DNA from 3 places in the Duganella kummerowiae genome. Region 3 is predicted to be linked to each of the others. Evidence: predicted binding sites of a transcription regulator. Region 3 holds the regulator's gene; each other region holds the start of a gene.
What was found. The regulator sigma-54, encoded in region 3, starts transcription at its own class of promoters, with help from an activator protein. The targets are predictions, from matches to a motif close to TGGCANGNAANCTGCTTT.
Positions count from the first base shown of each region.

Region 1 (5,943 bases), on a different contig from region 3:
GCCGCCGTGCCGGCCGCAACGGTACCGTAAGCTGAAACCCATGGCATGCTGGCGGGCGGATGGCGTGCGCTGCGGGCCACCCGCCGCCGGCGCGGGCTGCGCCGGGGACGGCGCTTACACGCCCAGCAGCGACACCGACTTGGTGTTCAGGTAGGCTTCCAGCGCCTCCGGGCCGCCTTCCGAGCCGTAGCCGGAATCCTTGATGCCGCCGAACGGCATCTCGGCGTTCGGGGTGGCGGGCTGGTTCAGCCACAGCATGCCGACTTCCACGTTGTGCATCAGCTGGTGCGCGTTCTTGATCGAGCGGGTGAAGGCGTAGCCGGCCAGGCCGAAGGGCAGGCGGTTGGCTTCGGCGATGGCTTCGTCCAGGCTGTCGAAGCCGCGGATGGCTGCCACCGGGCCGAACGGCTCGTCGTTGAACACGCTGGCGTCAAGCGGCACGTCGGCCAGGATGGTGGGGGCGAAGAAGTTGCCTTCGCTGCCCACGCGCTCGCCGCCGGTCGCCACCTGGGCGCCCTTGGCGCGGGCGTCGGCCACCACCTGGGTCATGGCCGCCACGCGGCGCGCGTTGGCCAGCGGGCCCAGGGTGGTGCCTTCGGCCAGGCCGTCGCCTATCTTCAGGCGCTCGGCCTGCGCCACCAGGGCGCGCGTGAATTCTTCCTTGATGCTGTTATGGACCAGGAAGCGGGTCGGCGAGATGCACACCTGGCCGGCGTTGCGGAACTTGGCGCCGCCGGTGGCTTCCGCCGCCAGCGCCAGGTCGGCATCCTCGGCCACGATCACCGGGGCGTGGCCGCCCAGTTCCATGGTGACGCGCTTCATGTGGGCGCCGGCCAGCGCGGCCAGCTGCTTGCCGACCGGGGTCGAGCCGGTGAAGGTCACCTTGCGGATCACCGGGTGCGGGATCAGGTAGCCGGAAATCTCGGCCGGATCGCCGAACACCAGGCCGACCACGCCGGGCGGCACGCCGGCGTCCACGAAGCACTGCAGCAGCGCGGCCGGCGAGGCCGGGGTTTCCTCGGGCGCCTTGCACAGGAAGGAGCAGCCGGTGGCCAGCGCGGCCGACAGCTTGCGCACGATCTGGTTGATGGGGAAGTTCCACGGCGTGAAGGCGGCCACCGGACCGACCGGCTCCTTGAGCACCAGCTGCTGGGCCGCCGGATTGCGCGAGGGGACGATGCGGCCGTACACGCGCATGCCTTCGGCTGCGAACCATTCGATGATATCGGCGCCGGCCAGGGCTTCGGCGCGGGCCTGGGCCAGCGGCTTGCCCTGTTCCTGGGTCAGCAGCACGCCGATGTCGCTGGCGCGTTCGCGCAGCAGGGCGGCGGCGCGGCGCATGGTGGCGGCGCGTTCGTGGGCCGGCACCTTGCGCCAGGTCTCGAAGCCGCGCTGGGCGGCCGCCAGGGCGCGGTCCAGGTCGGCGATGGCGGCGTGCGCCACGGTGCCGATGGGCTTGCCGGTGGCCGGATTGAGCACCGGGATGGTCTTGCCGCCGGTGGCGTCGCTCCATTCATTGGCGATCAGGAGGCGGGTGTCGGGGTAGCTGGTGGTCATGGTAACTCCGGTAATATTGAGGCGTAAGACGTTACTGTGCCAGAAATTCGGCGAGTCCGTATGGCAAGGGCCGCCTTTGCCCTTTTTTGCTGCAGGGGCACGCTTTTTGCTTATGGTTTTTTGCTTGAATATCTTTCCGGGGATGGGCTAACGGCTGGGAGGGCGACATGGGCAATCTCGTTGAACGCGGCAACAACTTGCATCTGATAACGATTTATGAAATCAGCAAAATCCTCGGTTCTTCGCTCGACCTGAGCAAGACCATCCGGGAACTGCTGAATGTGCTGGTGAATAACCTGGGCGCCCGGCGCGGGATGCTGAGCCTGCTGCAGGAATCGGGAGAACTGCAACTGGTGGGCGCGGTTGGCGTCAGCGACGCGGAGTTCCGGCGCGGGCGCTACCGGGTGGGCGAGGGCATCACGGGCCGCATCTTCCAGACCGGTGTGCCCAGCGTGGTGCCGGACCTGGCGCTGGAGCCCCTGTTCCTGGCGCGCACCAGCGGCCCGCCCGACCACGGCGGCGGTACGCTGGCCATGGTGGGCGTACCGGTCAAGGCGGCGCGCGAAATCCTGGGCGTGCTGTGCATACAGCGGACCGGGGGAGACGCCAGCCACAGCTTCGACGAGGATGTGCGCTTCCTCAGCATGGTGGCCAACTTGATCGGCCAGACCGTGCGCCTGTACCGCAACATCGACGCCGACCGCAGCGAGCTGCTGGAGGAGGGCAAACGCCTCAAGAAGGCGCTGCAGACCAGGTACCGGCTCGACAACGTGATTGGCATTTCCAAGGCCATGCAGGAGGTATTCGCCGAGGTCCACCAGTCGGCGCCGTCGCGCGCCACCGTCCTGCTGCGTGGCGAGAGCGGCACCGGCAAGGAAGTGATCGCGCGCGCCATCCACTATCTGAGTCCGCGCAAGGACGGGCCCTTCATCAAGCTCAATTGCGCGGCGCTGTCGGAGACGCTGCTCGAGTCCGAGCTGTTCGGCCACGAGAAGGGCGCCTTCACCGGCGCCCAGAGCGAGCGCAAGGGCCGCTTCGAGCTGGCCCACGGCGGCACCCTGTTCCTCGACGAGATAGGCGAGATTTCGCCGGCCTTCCAGGCCAAGCTGCTGCGTGTGCTGCAGGAGCGCGAGTTCGAGCGGGTCGGCGGCAGCCGCTCACTCAAGGTCGATGTGCGGCTGGTGACCGCCACCAACCGCGACCTGGAGAGGGCGGTGGCGCGCGGCGAGTTCCGGGCCGACCTGTACTATCGCATCAACGTGGTCAGCATCTTCATGCCGCCGCTGCGCGAACGGCGCGAGGATATTCCCTACCTGGTCGAACACTTCCTGGAGAAATTCCGGGCCGAGAACGGCCGCAAGCTGCGCATGACGCCGCAGGCCATGGCCATCATGACCAACTGCTTCTGGCCCGGCAACGTACGCGAGCTGGAGAACTGCGTCGAACGCACTGCGACCATGGCGCGCGGCGATGTGATCGGCGAAATCCACTTTTCCTGCCAGCAGAACAAATGCCTGACGCAATACCTGCACACGCCGCTGCCGCCGGGCGTGGCGCGCCAGAGCGAGCCCCCGGCGCCGCTGGACGCGGCGGCAGAGAGCGGCCGGCCCGTGATCCCGATCCGCGACGCCGCCACCATGCCGGACCAGGGCGCCCAGCCCAGCACCGAGCGTGAACGCCTGATCGCGGCGCTGGAGCAATGCGGCTGGGTACAGGCCAAGGCCGCCCGCGCGCTCAACATCTCGGCGCGCCAGATGGCCTACGCGCTGCAGAAGTACCACATCGAAGTGAAGAAGTTCTGACTTCCGCCACCGTTGCGGCCTGTGTAGGCAATCCGACACAGGCCGCGACAATGGGCGCGGTTTGTCGCTAATCCCACAGCGCCGCGCACCGTCTCCGTGTTCCTGGTTTTTGCGCTTTCCCCCGTATTTTTTCCCTTGCCGCCCCGGTATTTTCGCCGAGTTAAGCCGGTAGCGGCGCCCTGCGCGCGCGGCGCACGCCGGTTGGCATGCTTTTGGCTATTACCCTCCTGACCACGCGGAGCGCGTGACTTTACCAGGGGGGCCTGCCATGCAGTCCACGGAGTACATCGGAGTACAGGAAATCCAGCCGCTCGCCAGGCTGCTCGACAAGGTGGCCGAGCACAAGGGCTGCGGCAGCAGCAGCGAAGGCGGCAAGTCCAGCTGCGGTTCGTCGGACGGACCGGCCGACATGGCGCCGGAAGTGTGGGAAAAGGTGAAGAACCATCCCTGCTACAGCGAGGAAGCCCACCACCACTACGCGCGCATGCACGTGGCGGTGGCGCCGGCCTGCAACATCCAGTGCAACTACTGCAACCGCAAGTACGACTGCGCCAACGAGTCGCGGCCAGGCGTGGTGAGCGAGAAGCTCACGCCGGAGCAGGCCGCCCGCAAGGTCATCGCGGTCGCCTCCACCATACCGCAGATGACGGTGCTGGGCATCGCCGGTCCGGGCGACCCGCTGGCCAATCCGGCCAAGACCTTCAAGACATTCGAGCTGATCTCGCAGACCGCGCCCGACATCAAGCTGTGCCTGTCCACCAATGGCCTGGCGCTGCCCGACCACGTGGACACCATCGCCGGCTTCAAGGTGGACCACGTGACCATCACCATCAACATGGTGGACCCGGAGGTCGGCCAGCACATCTACCCGTGGATCTACTACAAGAACAAGCGCGTCACCGGCATCGAGGCGGCCCGCATCCTGAGCGAGCGCCAACTGCTGGGACTGGAAATGCTGACCGAGCGCGGCATCCTGTGCAAGGTCAACTCGGTGATGATCCCGGGGATCAACGACCGCCACCTGGTGGAGGTGAACCGCGCCGTCAAGTCGCGTGGTGCTTTCCTGCACAACATCATGCCGCTGATCTCGGCGCCGGAGCACGGCACCGTGTTCGGCCTGAACGGCCAGCGCGGCCCCACGGCCCAGGAACTGAAAGCCCTGCAGGATGATTGCGAGGGCGAGATGAACATGATGCGCCATTGCCGCCAGTGCCGCGCCGACGCCGTCGGCCTGCTGGGCGAGGACCGCAGCGCGGAATTCACCACCGAGAAGATAGACGCCATGGAGGTCAGCTACGACGGCGCCACCCGCAAGGCTTACCAGGAGCTGGTGGAGCAGGAGCGCCAGGCCAAGGTGGCGGCGCGCGAGGCGGAGCAGGCGCAGCTGGCCGCGCTGGCCGACGACAGCGGCATCGCGCTGCTGGTGGCGGTGGCCACCAAGGGCGCCGGCCGCGTCAACGAGCACTTCGGCCACGCCAGTGAATTCCAGATCTACGAAGTCAGCACCGCCGGCGCCAGGTTCGTCGGCCACCGCCGCGTCGACCAGTACTGCCAGGGCGGCTACGGCGAGGAGGACAGCCTGGTGACGGTGATACGCGCCATCAACGACTGCCACGCCGTGTTCGTCGCCAAGATAGGGGCCTGCCCCAGGGACGACCTGCTCAAGAGCGGCATCGAGCCGGTGGACCGCTATGCCCACGAGTTCATCGAACAGTCGGCCATCGCCTACTTCATGGACTACCTGGCCAAGGTCAAGGCCGGAGACATCGTGCACCAGCGGCGCGGCGATGCCGACATCCGCCAGGGCGCCTACACCAGCAACGGCGGCGCCGCCAGCGCCGCCTAACCACCACAGGAGTAACGCATGAGCTACAAGATCATCGCCTCGCAATGCACCGGCTGCTCGGCCTGCGAACCGGAATGCCCGAACGTCGCCATCCGGGAGAAGAACGGGGTGTTCGTCATCGACCCCAAGAAATGCACCGAGTGCGTGGGCTATTTCGACGACGCGCAGTGCGTCGCGGTCTGCCCGGTGGACGACACCTGCGTGATCGACAACGCCTATCCGCGCTACGCCGGCGCGGGACACTGAACCTGTCCCACCCACCGTCCACCGAGGAGACTGCATGAACATCATCATCACCCCCGCCGCCGAGAAATTCATGCGCCGCATGGTGCGCTTCAACGGCGGCTCGGCCCAGGCCGGATTCCGGCTCAAGGTCAGCACCGCCGGCTGCTCCGGCCTGAGCGCCGAGTTCACGGTCGAGGAAAAGCCGGTGCTGGGCGACGCCAGCCTCGATTGCAACGGCCTGGCCGTGTACCTGCCGGCCGAAAGCCGGCTGCTGCTGGAGGGCGCCACCATCGACTTCGGCGATACCCCGGCGGCCACCGGCCTGACCTTCCGCACTCCGCGCGCGGCCAGCGGCAGCTGCGGCTCGCACGCCGAGGGCGCGCCCCCGGCGCATGCCACGGTCGGGCTGTCCAGCATCCAGCGCAAGCGCCAGGCCTAGGGACCCCGCCATGAAGATCAACCGCGAGCAAGGCCACGTCGAGCTGTACCTGCCGCCGGCCTTCGGCTACGGCG
Region 1 covers NZ_JBKFEH010000004.1:259,087-265,029, reverse strand. The annotation lists gene ACLB1G_RS04620 (NAD-dependent succinate-semialdehyde dehydrogenase) at 115-1,557, opposite strand; gene nifA (nif-specific transcriptional activator NifA) at 1,725-3,359, shown strand; gene nifB (nitrogenase cofactor biosynthesis protein NifB) at 3,628-5,205, shown strand; gene ACLB1G_RS04605 (4Fe-4S binding protein) at 5,224-5,451, shown strand; gene ACLB1G_RS04600 (HesB/IscA family protein) at 5,486-5,869, shown strand; gene ACLB1G_RS04595 (nitrogen fixation protein NifZ) at 5,880-5,943, shown strand, end outside.
Region 1: a site for sigma-54 is predicted at 3,562-3,579, ahead of nifB (nitrogenase cofactor biosynthesis protein NifB). Genes of this name have one in related genera too.

Region 2 (5,943 bases), on a different contig from region 3:
TGGTCGCCACCCACAAGCAAATGGTTGCCGGGATGCCTGCTCAGTTCTGCAACGACCTGGTATGGGGGATCGACGCCAGCAAGCATGCTGGCCTGCGCCTGAAAGATGTCCGGCCATCGGCGGAGAATAGCCTGGTCTGCGAATTCACGGTCCAGTATGAAGTGCCGGCCACGGCTACCGATCGTATTCGGCTCGACTATCAGTTTTACGGAAAAAACTACATGTATGGAGAGAAGGACCAGGTCAAGCTCTCCCTGCCCGTTGAACCGGTTTATTTGAAAATCAACCGCGATCCCGTGGTGGTCGCGACTCAGGCCGATCCCAAGCCGAAATCCAGCCAGAGCTGGTTATCCTGGAATGTCCAGTTTCTGGTGCAGGACGGTTCGGCCGTGGCGGATTTAAGCAAGTTACCGTTGATAAACAGCTCGGCAATCAAATGCCCGGACCGGGCGGCCTTCGAGGCCAGCGCGGAAAACCTGGAGCTGAAGGTGGCGCAGAAGACAGGCGTATTTAGCCTTAAATATCTTCCGCCCCCGGGCGCCGTTGAGCTGGACAAAATCAGCGATGCCGACTTTGTCCGGTGCGGCGCTGAGGTGGAAATCGTGTTCGAGGCCAGCAAGGCGGGAGCGTCGCCTATCGTGAAGCGGTTCAACGTGTTGATCTATCTGCCTAAAAGCGCTTTGGGCGCACCGTCGCCCGCCAGCGCGGACGCGGGCATGCCTGCCGCCGCGGGGCTGGCCAGGCGCTAAGGCGCGGCACGCGCTGTGAGGCGGCCTTGCGCCTCCGGTAGCGGCCGCATGTGCTACTCGAAGCCTTCCATGCGCGCCTTGTCGAACACGGCCAGGCGCAGGCGTTCCATGGCGGCCTTGGGATCGGCGTCGAACACATGGCGCGCCCGGGACAGCGCGGCCTGGGCGGCGCCGGCCTCGAAGCGGTTGAGCGGCAGCCGTCCGGCCACGTGGGTGGCGTCCGGCACCGCGCGCAGGATGGCTGCGCGGTTGGGATGTTCGATCACTTCCACCAGGTACCCTGCCTCCAGCTGGCCGTCCAGGTAGATGGCGGCGCCGATGACTTCCACTTTCTGGCCGCTGGCGGTGGTTTTGATGTAGGTGTGCATGGCTGATCCTTAAACGGTATAGGTAAACAGTTCCGGCTGGTCCTTGCGGTAGACGCGCATCCAGGTCAGGGTGGCCGGTGTCAGCGAGCGCAGGCCGAACCACAGGGCTTCATCGACGCGCGCCGTATCCTGTTCGGGAGCCAGCTCGCGCCGCATCCTGTCCCAGCCTTCCCATTCCAGCTCCGGCAGCAGGGCGCGCGAGACGGGCGGGATGCCGGCGATGGCGCTGGCCATGATGAGCAGCTGCCGCCGCACCTCGGCGCGCGTCAGGCGCGAGGCCAGCAGCTCCTCGCGCTCCAGGTATTCGCCCAGCACCAGGACGCCGTAGCCGGCTTCCTCGATGATGCCGAACAGCGCATGGTTCAACATCGTTCTCTCCTTTCTTCAATCCTGCAGGCCTTCCAGGGCCTCGGTGGCGATCAGCTGGCCGCGCAGCTCCCGGTACGCTTGCCAGCCGCGCCGGCTGCCGTCCTGCAGGCTGCCATCCTCCAATGCAATCCCGGCCTCGGTCTCGTTCCAGTACACCTGGCAGCGCCCCACGCGCTGGCGCAGGGCGGCGGCGCGGTGAAGCGGCGTGTCCCAGCCCAGGCTGCCGCCCAGCCGGCGCAGCGCCGGGAACAGTCCATCAGCCGCTGTGCTGTCCGGCGTGGCGGCGCGCATGGCCAGCAGCTCGCGCACGCTGGCCACGTCGTGGATCTCCCATTCCGGACGGCTGTCTGCGGCGTACACCTTGCGCGCGAAGTCGGCATGGTCGAAGGCGAACCAGGCGCGCGGCGCCGCCTGTTCCGGCAGTTCGAGCACATAGATCATGGCGGCCTCAGACCGGACGGTTTTCCTTGACCTTGATCGGGCCCATCACCTCCAGGCCGCGCTCGAAACTGATCTCCTCGAAGCGCTGGCTGAAGTTGGCGGCGGCGGTGGCGATGGCCAGCAGCTTGGCCGCCGTGTCCAGCTTCTTGAGCGGACCGCGCTCCAGGCGGAACAGCTCCAGCAGTTCGTTGTACACGGTCGATTCGTCCAGGGGCAGCACGTAGAAGGTCACGCCGGCGTAGGGAATCTGGTAGCGTGTGCTGATGTCCAGGTTGGAGGCGAAGAAGAAGTATTTGCCGTCCGGCGCCAGCTTGTCGCCCACCACCTCGCACAGCAGCTTGAGGTGTTCCAGCGAAGCCGCCATCCCGGCCAGGAAGGGCAGGGTGGGCGAGCCGGCGTCGGCCACCGTCATCACCTGGTCGAACTTGATCTCGGGCGGGCGCTTCTCGTCCGCCATGTTGGTGAAGTACTTGAGGGCGATCTCGCCACGGAAGGCGAAACGGCCGGGCCGCCCGGTGGGGCCCTTGAACACGGGACTGAGCAAACGCCCTTCGGCGTCCAGGCTGCCCAGCGCGGTGTCGTTGATGGTGCTCATGCTTGCTCCTTATCGGTTGCGGAGTGTGTCCGCGGTTATAAAAAAAGCTGCGTGCAGTTGTGCGCGCAGGGTGGCGTCCGCCACCTGTTCGGCCAGGGCCTGCGCTATGCAGGCCATCCAGGTGTCGCGCGCTGCCGCATCGAGCAGGCGATAGTGCCGGTTGGCCGGCGCCGCCACCAGGGGCGGCGCGGCCGGGAGCGGGCGCGCCGTCACGGCTTGCTCCGGCTGACCGGGATTTCCAGCACGGCGCGCCGGCCCAGCTGCATGTCGACCTTGCGCCGCACCGCTTCCAGCGTGAGCGGGCGGCGCAGCGTGGTGTTGGCGCCCAGCGCCAGGGCCTCGGCCACGCCGGGCTGGCCGGGATCGTCGCACACCAGCATGATCTTCAGCCCGGGGTGCTGCGCGTGCAGGCGCGTCACGGCGGCGGCGCCTTCGGCCGCCAGGTTGGCGGCCCCCAGCAGCACCAGCTGCGGCGGCCAGTCGCGGCCCTTTTCCAGCGCGCTGGCCACGTCGGCCAGTACATGGGTCTCGCATTCATCGGCCAGCATGAACTGCAGCACGGTGCTGCTGATGTCGTCGGCGTCGATCACGAACACGCGCTTGTTCTCCACCGCGCGCTGGCTGTCCACTCCTATCTGCATGCCCGGCTCCTTTCAAAGTGATGCTGGCGCCAGGACTGTTAGCAAGCTCCGTTCCCGTGCCCGCCGCACAGGGAAGGCGGCCAGTCCGGCGCCTGCGCCACTGTCTTGTTCGCGACAAGGGCGCGCGGTTTGTGGGCTTTGCCACAAGGCCGCGCCGCACCGTCTCGACAGCGTCAAAGCCCGTCAAATCAGGCGTTTTGGGGGTGTAAAAGCGCTGGCACGGCATTTGCTGAATGGCTGTTGCAGCAACGATGTCTTGCCGATTGCGTGACTTGAGACGAAGACCAATAAAAGTTCCTCTACGGCGTCCAACCGGCTGCGCAGTACCCGCAACGATCAGTACACAGCTTGGACCCCTGGGAGCCGCCACGACGCCATGGTCTTTTTGAAACGGCTTCCCAATCCGATCGCATTCTTAAAAGGAGAATCACATGTCACTACGACAAATCGCCTTCTACGGCAAAGGCGGCATAGGCAAGTCCACCACGTCCCAGAACACGCTGGCGGCGCTGGCCCAGATGGGCCAGAAGATCCTCATCGTCGGCTGCGACCCCAAGGCCGACTCGACCCGATTGATCCTGCACGCCAAGGCCCAGGACACCATCCTGTCGCTGGCCGCCGACGCCGGCTCGGTGGAGGACCTGGAACTGGAAGACGTCATGAAGATCGGCTTCCTCGACATCCGCTGCGTGGAGTCGGGCGGCCCGGAGCCTGGCGTGGGCTGCGCCGGCCGCGGCGTGATCACCTCGATCAATTTCCTGGAGGAGGAGGGGGCCTATGACGGCGCCGACTACGTGTCCTACGACGTGCTGGGCGACGTGGTGTGCGGCGGCTTCGCCATGCCGATCCGCGAGAACAAGGCGCAGGAGATCTACATCGTGATGTCGGGCGAGATGATGGCCATGTACGCGGCCAACAACATCGCCAAGGGCATCCTGAAGTATGCCCACTCGGGCGGCGTGCGCCTCGGTGGCCTGATCTGCAACGAGCGCCAGACCGACAAGGAGCTGGAACTGGCCGAGGCCCTGGCGGCCAAGCTGAATACCAAGCTGATCCACTTCATCCCGCGCGACAACATCGTGCAGCACGCGGAACTGCGCCGCATGACCGTGATCGAGTTCGCGCCGGATTCGAAGCAGGCCGAGGAGTATCGCACCCTGGCGCGCAAGATCCACGCCAACGCCGGCAAGGGCACCATCCCGACCCCGATCACGATGGACGAGCTGGAAGACCTGCTGATGTCGCACGGCCTGATGCCGGTCATCGACGAAAGCCAGGTCGGCAAGAGCGCCGCCGAACTGGCCGCCTGAGCGGCCGGGGGCCGCGCGGCGCGCCGTGCCAGCCGGCGGCGCGCCGCATCCACCGCATTCCAGTAGGCTCCGCGCCGCCCTGGGCGCGAAAAGCCTGAATCTATCCTCAAACATCGGGAGGGCATATGAGCCTCACAGTGGACGAAACCGTAGCACGCAACAAGGAACTGATCGACGAAGTATTGAAGGCCTATCCGGAGAAGACGGCCAAGCGCCGCGCCAAGCATCTCGGCACCCACGTCGAGGGCAAGTCCGACTGCAACGTCAAATCCAACATCAAATCCATACCGGGCGTGATGACCATCCGCGGCTGCGCCTACGCCGGCTCCAAGGGCGTGGTGTGGGGGCCGATCAAGGACATGATACACATCAGCCACGGTCCGGTCGGCTGCGGCCAGTATTCGTGGGCGGCGCGCCGCAACTACTACATCGGCGTGACCGGCATCGACAGCTTCGTCACCATGCAGTTCACTTCCGACTTCCAGGAAAAGGACATCGTGTTCGGCGGCGACAAGAAGCTGGAGAAGATCGTCGACGAGATCCAGGAGCTGTTCCCGCTCAACAAGGGCATCTCGGTGCAGTCCGAATGTCCGATCGGCCTGATCGGCGACGACATCGAGGCCGTCTCCAAGAAGAAGTCCAAGCAGTACAACAACCACACCATCGTGCCGGTGCGCTGCGAAGGCTTCCGCGGCGTGTCGCAGTCGCTGGGCCACCACGTGGCCAACGACGCCGCCAAGGAATGGGTGATCGACAAGGCCGATCCGGCCAGGAACGCCTTCGTCTCCACCCCCTACGACATCGCCATCATCGGCGACTACAACATCGGCGGCGACGCCTGGTCCTCGCGCATCCTGCTGGAAGAGATGGGCCTGCGCGTGATCGCCCAGTGGTCCGGCGACGGCACCCTGGCCGAGATGGAGAACACCCCCAAGGCCAAGCTCAATGTGCTGCACTGCTACCGCTCCATGAACTATATCTCGCGCCACATGGAGGAAAAGTTCGGCATACCCTGGGTCGAGTACAACTTCTTCGGCCCGTCGGAGATCGCCAAGTCGCTGCGCGAGATCGCCTCCTACTTCGACGACGGCATCAAGGCCGGGGCCGAGCGCGTGATTGCCAAGTACCAGGCCCTGACCGCCGCCGTGATCGCCAAGTACCGCCCGCGCCTGGAAGGCAAGACCGTGATGCTGTTCGTCGGCGGCCTGCGCCCGCGCCACGTGATCGGCGCTTACGAGGACTTGGGCATGAAAGTGGTCGGCACCGGCTACGAGTTCGGCCACAACGACGACTACCAGCGCACCACCCACTACGTCAAGGACGGCACCCTGATCTACGACGACGTGACCGGCTACGAGTTCGAGCAGTTCGTCGAGAAGCTGCAGCCCGACCTGGTCGGCTCCGGCATCAAGGAAAAATACGTGTTCCAGAAGATGGGCGTGCCGTTCCGCCAGATGCACTCCTGGGACT
Region 2 covers NZ_JBKFEH010000004.1:247,064-253,006, reverse strand. The annotation lists gene ACLB1G_RS04550 (hypothetical protein) at 1-749, shown strand, start outside; gene ACLB1G_RS04545 (hypothetical protein) at 803-1,117, opposite strand; gene ACLB1G_RS04540 (ribonuclease HepT family protein) at 1,127-1,486, opposite strand; gene ACLB1G_RS04535 (hypothetical protein) at 1,502-1,927, opposite strand; gene ACLB1G_RS04530 (hypothetical protein) at 1,935-2,522, opposite strand; gene ACLB1G_RS04525 (globin family protein) at 2,532-2,735, opposite strand; gene ACLB1G_RS04520 (response regulator) at 2,732-3,163, opposite strand; gene nifH (nitrogenase iron protein) at 3,595-4,473, shown strand; gene nifD (nitrogenase molybdenum-iron protein alpha chain) at 4,599-5,943, shown strand, end outside.
Region 2: a site for sigma-54 is predicted at 3,379-3,396, ahead of nifH (nitrogenase iron protein). Genes of this name have one in related genera too.

Region 3 (5,943 bases):
TACGACCTGGCCCTGCGCCCGCTCAACGGCCGCGACGCGCCCGTAATCGACTTCCTCAATGCCCAGCCCAGCGCGGTGGAGATGTACAACGACATCCGCGCCTTCGTGGAAAAATGGCTGCCCTCGTTCAAGACCGACAACCGCAGCTACCTGACGGTGGCGGTGGGCTGCACCGGCGGCCAGCACCGCTCGGTGTACATGGCCGAGCGCCTGGCGCAGTACTTCCACCCCGCCGAGCGCGTGGTGGTCAGGCACCGCGAACAGTCCTGATCAGCCCACGAGCCCGCGCAGCGGGTGGGCGTAGCCGGGCCATACCGGCTCGAAGAACTGCGCCACCATGTCGCCGCCAACCTGTTCCAGCGCGGGCGGGTTCCAGCGCGGCGCGTGGTCCTTGTCGACCACCAGGGCGCGCACGCCCTCCAGCACCTCGCCATGCTCGAAGCAGCGCCGCACCAGGCTGCGCTCCATGCGCAGGCACTCGGCCAGCTCCAGCGTGGCGCCGCGCCGTAGCAGCTCGTGGGTCACGCACATCATCAGCGGCGAACGGGCGCGCATGGCGTCCAGGGCTTCTTGCGCGAAGGGGCTGGGGTCGGCCGCCAGCGCGTCCATGATGGCCGGCACGGAGCCGGCGCTGAAATGGCGTGCGATGGCGTCGCGCTGCGCCTCCAGCCTGCCTGCCTGCAGCTGCGCGCGGAACGGCGCGGCAAACGCGGCGATGGCGGCGCGCAGTCCGGCGCCGGGCGTGGCGGCGACCAGCTGCGCCAGCGCCCCCAGGTGCGTGGACGGCACATAGTGGTCGGCCAGCCCGGCATACAGCGCGTCGGCGGCGTGAATGGCCAGTCCGGTCAGGCCCAGGTAATGGCCCATGGCGTGCGGCGCGTGCGACAGGAAGTGGCTGCCGCCCACGTCCGGGAACAGGCCGATATTCACCTCCGGCATGGCCATGCGGGTACGTTCGGTGACGATGCGCACCCGCGCCTGCGGGCCGGCCTGCGAGATGCCCATGCCGCCGCCCATCACCACGCCATCCATCAGCGCCACATAGGGCTTGGGATAGTGGTGGATGAGGTGGTTGAGCGCGTATTCCTCGGTGAAGAAATCCTCCAGCAGCGCCGCCCGCGGCGTGCGCCCGACCTCGTGGAAGAAGCGGATATCGCCGCCGGCGCAGAAGGCCCTGGCGGCGCTGGAGCGTATCAGCACGGCCGTCACGTCATCGCTGGCGCGCCAGTCCAGCAGGGCGCGTGTGATGGCGCGCACCATCTCCAGCGACAGGGAATTGAGGGCCTGGGGACGGTCCAGCGTGATGACGCCGGCGCCGTTGCTGATGCTGGTCTGGACGAATTCGCTCATGGCCCATTCTACCGCGCCACGTGCTCCAGCGGATTGGCCAGTTTCAGTTCTCCGCCCAGGCGCGGATAGCGGGTCGGGTTGGCGGCCGCCAGTTCAGGCTTGCCCTCATGGCGGGCATAGATCACGGTCCACGACATCTCGCCCGGCCCCACCGGCTCCTGCTCGACGCCGGCGGCCCTGGCGATGCCGGACGGGTCGCGCGCGGCGGCGATGGTGTAGCGCACCAGCTGGTCCAGCCTGGGCGAGTGCACGTCCAGCACCGAGGCCAGCATGGACAGCGGTACGGCCGAGAACACGTGGTAGTGCAGCGCCTTGGCGGCGCGCGCCATCTCGGCCGGCAGCGAGCCGTCGTCCGCCACCTGTGTCATGGCGTGGTCGAACACCTTGCGGCCCCAGGCCAGGCGGCGCTGGTCGCCGGTCACGGCGCCGGCGGCGGCCACCGCCAGGCCTTCCCAGTAGTAGTGGTTGTTGCGCACGCCCTTATGCGCGTCCGAATGCTGGATGGTGGCGTCGGCGATAGTCCCCAGCCAGCCTTCGATGGCCTGGCGCTGCTGCTCGCTGGCGGCCGGCTTGACGCGCGCATAGCTGAGCGAGAGGCCGGACAGGGTCCATTTGCGCTGGTACCAGGACTGCTCCGTGCTCAGCTTGCCCAGCATGGCGCCCTGCCCGGCCCAGGCCGACAGCCATGCCAGCGCGCAGGCGCCGTCGGCGGCCTGGCCCTGCGGGTCGGCCTGGTAGCGGCTGGCCGCGCTCGACACTTCGCCGAGGAAATCCTCGATGGGTTTGGTGTTGGCGATGTTGCGGGCGCGCAGTACCGGGTCGATCACGGAGTGATGGCTGTCGGTGTAGTAGCCGTTGGCGTCGATGTCGATCACGGCCGGCGGCGCCGGCTTGCAGGCAGGTGCGGCGGCGGAGACGGACACGGCGGCGCTGAGCAGCAACGATATAAATAATTTATCAAGTTTCATGCAGCCACTCGCAGAAGGAAAACGTTTACCTTAACACAGGCAAAAAAGGGCGCCAAGCGCGCCCTTCGTTGTGGAGCCGGCGTGGGGTCTAGACGGCGGCGGTGGGTTCGTAGCTGTCGGGCAGGTGTTTGATGGCGTCGTGGCCATGCTGCTGGACTTTGTCCTTGTATTTCATGACTTGCCGGTCGAGCTTGTCGATCAGCGTATCGATGGCGGCGTACAGGTCTTGCGACAGGCTTTCCACGTACACGGTCTTGCCGGACATACGCAGGTTGATTTCAGCCTTTTGACGTTTCTCTTTCTCTTTAAGGTTATCGACCGTGAGGATCACGGCGATATCGATCACTTGATCAAAGTGGCGGGTGACGCGCTCCAGCTTGTTCTGCACGTATTCACGGATAGCCGAAGTCACTTCGAGATGATGACCACTGATGGTGAGATTCATACACACTCCTAAAGATGATGTCGCCTTACGGCCAGTGCGGGCGCCCATTGCCGCCGGGCGCGCAGTGGCCAATGCACTACAAAGACTTGCGGAGGCTGACTGGAGGGATTTTCAAGGCTTCGCGATACTTGGCAACAGTACGTCGCGCGATCACCATGCCCTGTTCTCCCAGCATGTCCGCAATCTTACTGTCGGATAAAGGATTTTTAGGGTCTTCTGCTCCTGTCAGTTGCACGATGAGCGCCCGTATCGCCGTCGATGAGGCTTCGCCCCCCGCTTCGGTGGCGACGTGGCTGCCGAAGAAATATTTCAACTCAAACATGCCATGCGGGGTCAGCATGTATTTCTGAGTTGTTACCCGAGAAATAGTACTCTCGTGTAAACCCAGTGTATCAGCAATTTCGCGAAGCACAAGGGGTCTCATGGCGACGGCGCCGTGCGAGAAAAAATTCTTTTGCCGTTCCACTATCGCCTGCGCCACGCGCAGGATGGTGTCGAAGCGCTGGCGCATGTTCTTGATCAGCCACTTGGCTTCCTGCAGCTGAGCACCCATGGCGCCCTCGCCCTTGCCCTGCTTGAGCAGGTTGGCGTACATGGCGTTCACGCGCAAGCGCGGCATGACGTCGTTGTTCAGGCTGACCTGCCAGCCGTTGCGGCCCTTCTTGACGATCACGTCCGGCACCACGTAGTCGGACACGTCGGACGCGAAGGCGGCGCCCGGATGCGGATTACACTGGCGGATCACGGCCTGCGCCTCGCGCAAGTCTTCCTCGTCGCAGTTGAGGGCTTTTTTCAGCTTGTTGAAATCGCGCTGGGCAAACCAGGCCAGATGCTGTTCGACGATGGTCAGCGCCATGCGCCGCGTCACCAGGGGCACGCCGGGCATGCGGCGTATCTGCAGCGCCAGGCACTCGGACGCGTTACGGGCGCCCACGCCCACCGGGTCGAAGCTTTGCAGCAGCGTGAGGGCCGTGCGCAGCTCATCGAGCTCGATCTCCAATTCTTCCGGCAGGCGCGCGTGGATGTCCTCCAGCGGCTCTTCCAGGTAGCCGTTCTCGTCCAGCGCATCGATGATGATTTCCACCAGCGCGCGGTCGCGCATTTCCAGCACCGTCACCCGCATCTGCTCCATCAGGTGCTCGCGCAGGGTGCAGTGGCCCGCTTCCAGTTGCGGGCGGGAATCCTCGTCGTCGTTGTTCTTGCTACGGCCGGCGTCGCCCCAGTCCATGTCGGCCTCGGGGGTGGTGCTGTCGGTGTCGGCGGCCGGGCCGTCATAGGCCTCGCCTTCGCCGGCCGGCGCAGCATTGTCGGGCGTGTGCACGGGATCGGCGCCGGCCTCGGCGGCGCCGGCCGGCTGGCTGATGGCGCCATCGGACAGCAGGCGCACGGAGTGGTCCAGCGGGTCGTCCAGCCTTTCCAGCAAGGGATTTTCGGTCAGCAGCTGTTCCAGTTCCTGGTGCAATTCCAGCGTCGACAATTGCAGCAGGCGTATGGACTGCTGCAGCTGCGGCGTCAGCGCGAGATGTTGCGAGGTACGCAGTTGCAAAGACTGTTTCATGGATCTACATACGGAAATGTTCACCCAGATACACGCGACGCACCGACTCATTGGCGATGATGTCGTCTGGCCGGCCTGATGCCAGTACCGTGCCCTGGTTGATGATGTATGCGCGGTCGCAAATGCCCAGCGTCTCGCGCACATTGTGATCGGTAATGAGGACGCCGATGCCGCGCTCCTTGAGGAAGCGCACGATGCGCTGGATCTCAATCACGGCAATCGGGTCGACCCCGGCGAAAGGTTCATCGAGCAGCACGAAGCGCGGGTTGGTGGCCAGGGCCCGCGCGATCTCCACGCGGCGCCGCTCGCCGCCCGACAGGGACAGCGCGGCGTTGTCACGCAGCTTCTCGATTTGCAAATCGGCTAGCAGGGTATTGAGCCGTTCATCAATTTCCGCCTTGGATAAAGGCTTGCCGTTGACTCGCTGGATTTCGAGCACGGCGCGGATGTTTTCTTCCACCGTCAGTTTGCGGAACACGGACGCCTCCTGCGGCAGGTAGGACAGTCCCAGCGCCGCGCGGCGGTGGATGGGCAGGCGCGAGATGTCGGTCCCGCTGATATCGATGCTGCCCGCATCGGACGGCACCAGGCCGACGATCATGTAGAACGAGGTGGTCTTGCCGGCGCCGTTGGGGCCCAGCAGGCCCACCACTTCGCCGCACTCGACCTGCAGCGACACGTCATGCACCACCTGGCGCTTGCCATAGGTCTTTTGCAGTCCGCGTACGATCAGGGTGCTGCCGCAGCTGGCCATGTCCATTATTTCCCCTGTGGCGCTGGTTGCGGCGCGGCGTTGGCCGGGTTCTTGCTGGATGGCTGTATCACCATGGAGCCGCGTCCGCCGCCCACCTTGCTCTCGCCGGTGGAGGTGTTCTTGACCGCGAAGAATTCCTTGCGGCTGTCGTAGGAAATGAATTCGCCATCGACCTGGTCGGCCGGCTTGCTGCCTTCCAGGCGCTTGATCTGGGCCTTGGAAAACAGTTTGACCAGCTCGGTCTTGCCATCGTATTCGATGCGCTCGGCCTGGCCTTCGACCCACTGGTCGCCGGCGCCGTCGCGCTTCTGGCGGAAGGTGGCCATGGTGCCGGGCGAATTGGTCAGGGTGACGTACTGGTAGCCCTCAGGGTCCTCGGTCACCACCGCCTTGGGCGACTTCATCAGCAGGGTGCCGCGGGTCAGGATCACGTTGCCGGTGAAGGTCTTGATCTGCTTGACGTCGTCCACTTCCAGCTGGTCGAACTTGATCTCGGTGGGCTTGTTGGAATCGGCCTTCTCGGCCTGCGCCACGCCGGCGGCGCCGCCCAGCAGCAGGGCGGCGGCGGCCAGCAGTAATTGCATCGTATGTCGTGTCATGTTGGGTTCTCCTGGTGCTCAGCGCGCGCCGCGCGGCGGCACGTCGATCTGGCCGCGCCCGTACAGGGTGATCTGGCGCGTCGCGTTGTTGGCTTTCATGCCGCTGCCCTGGGCGGTCGACTTGCCCATTTCCAGGTGCACCGGCTGGTCGGTTTCCATTCTTTCCTCGTCCGGGAACACGGTCAGTGCCGGCGTGGTCAGGCGCAGCGGCTGGGCCGCCGCCGTGGCGGGCCGCACCACGTCCACGCTGCCGTTCAGCTGGACGCGGG
Region 3 covers NZ_JBKFEH010000008.1:286,659-292,601, forward strand. The annotation lists gene rapZ (RNase adapter RapZ) at 1-270, shown strand, start outside; gene ACLB1G_RS09080 (enoyl-CoA hydratase/isomerase family protein) at 271-1,350, opposite strand; gene ACLB1G_RS09085 (alginate lyase family protein) at 1,359-2,318, opposite strand; gene hpf (ribosome hibernation-promoting factor, HPF/YfiA family) at 2,407-2,763, opposite strand; gene ACLB1G_RS09095 (RNA polymerase factor sigma-54) at 2,840-4,321, opposite strand; gene lptB (LPS export ABC transporter ATP-binding protein) at 4,326-5,081, opposite strand; gene lptA (lipopolysaccharide transport periplasmic protein LptA) at 5,081-5,674, opposite strand; gene lptC (LPS export ABC transporter periplasmic protein LptC) at 5,693-5,943, opposite strand, start outside.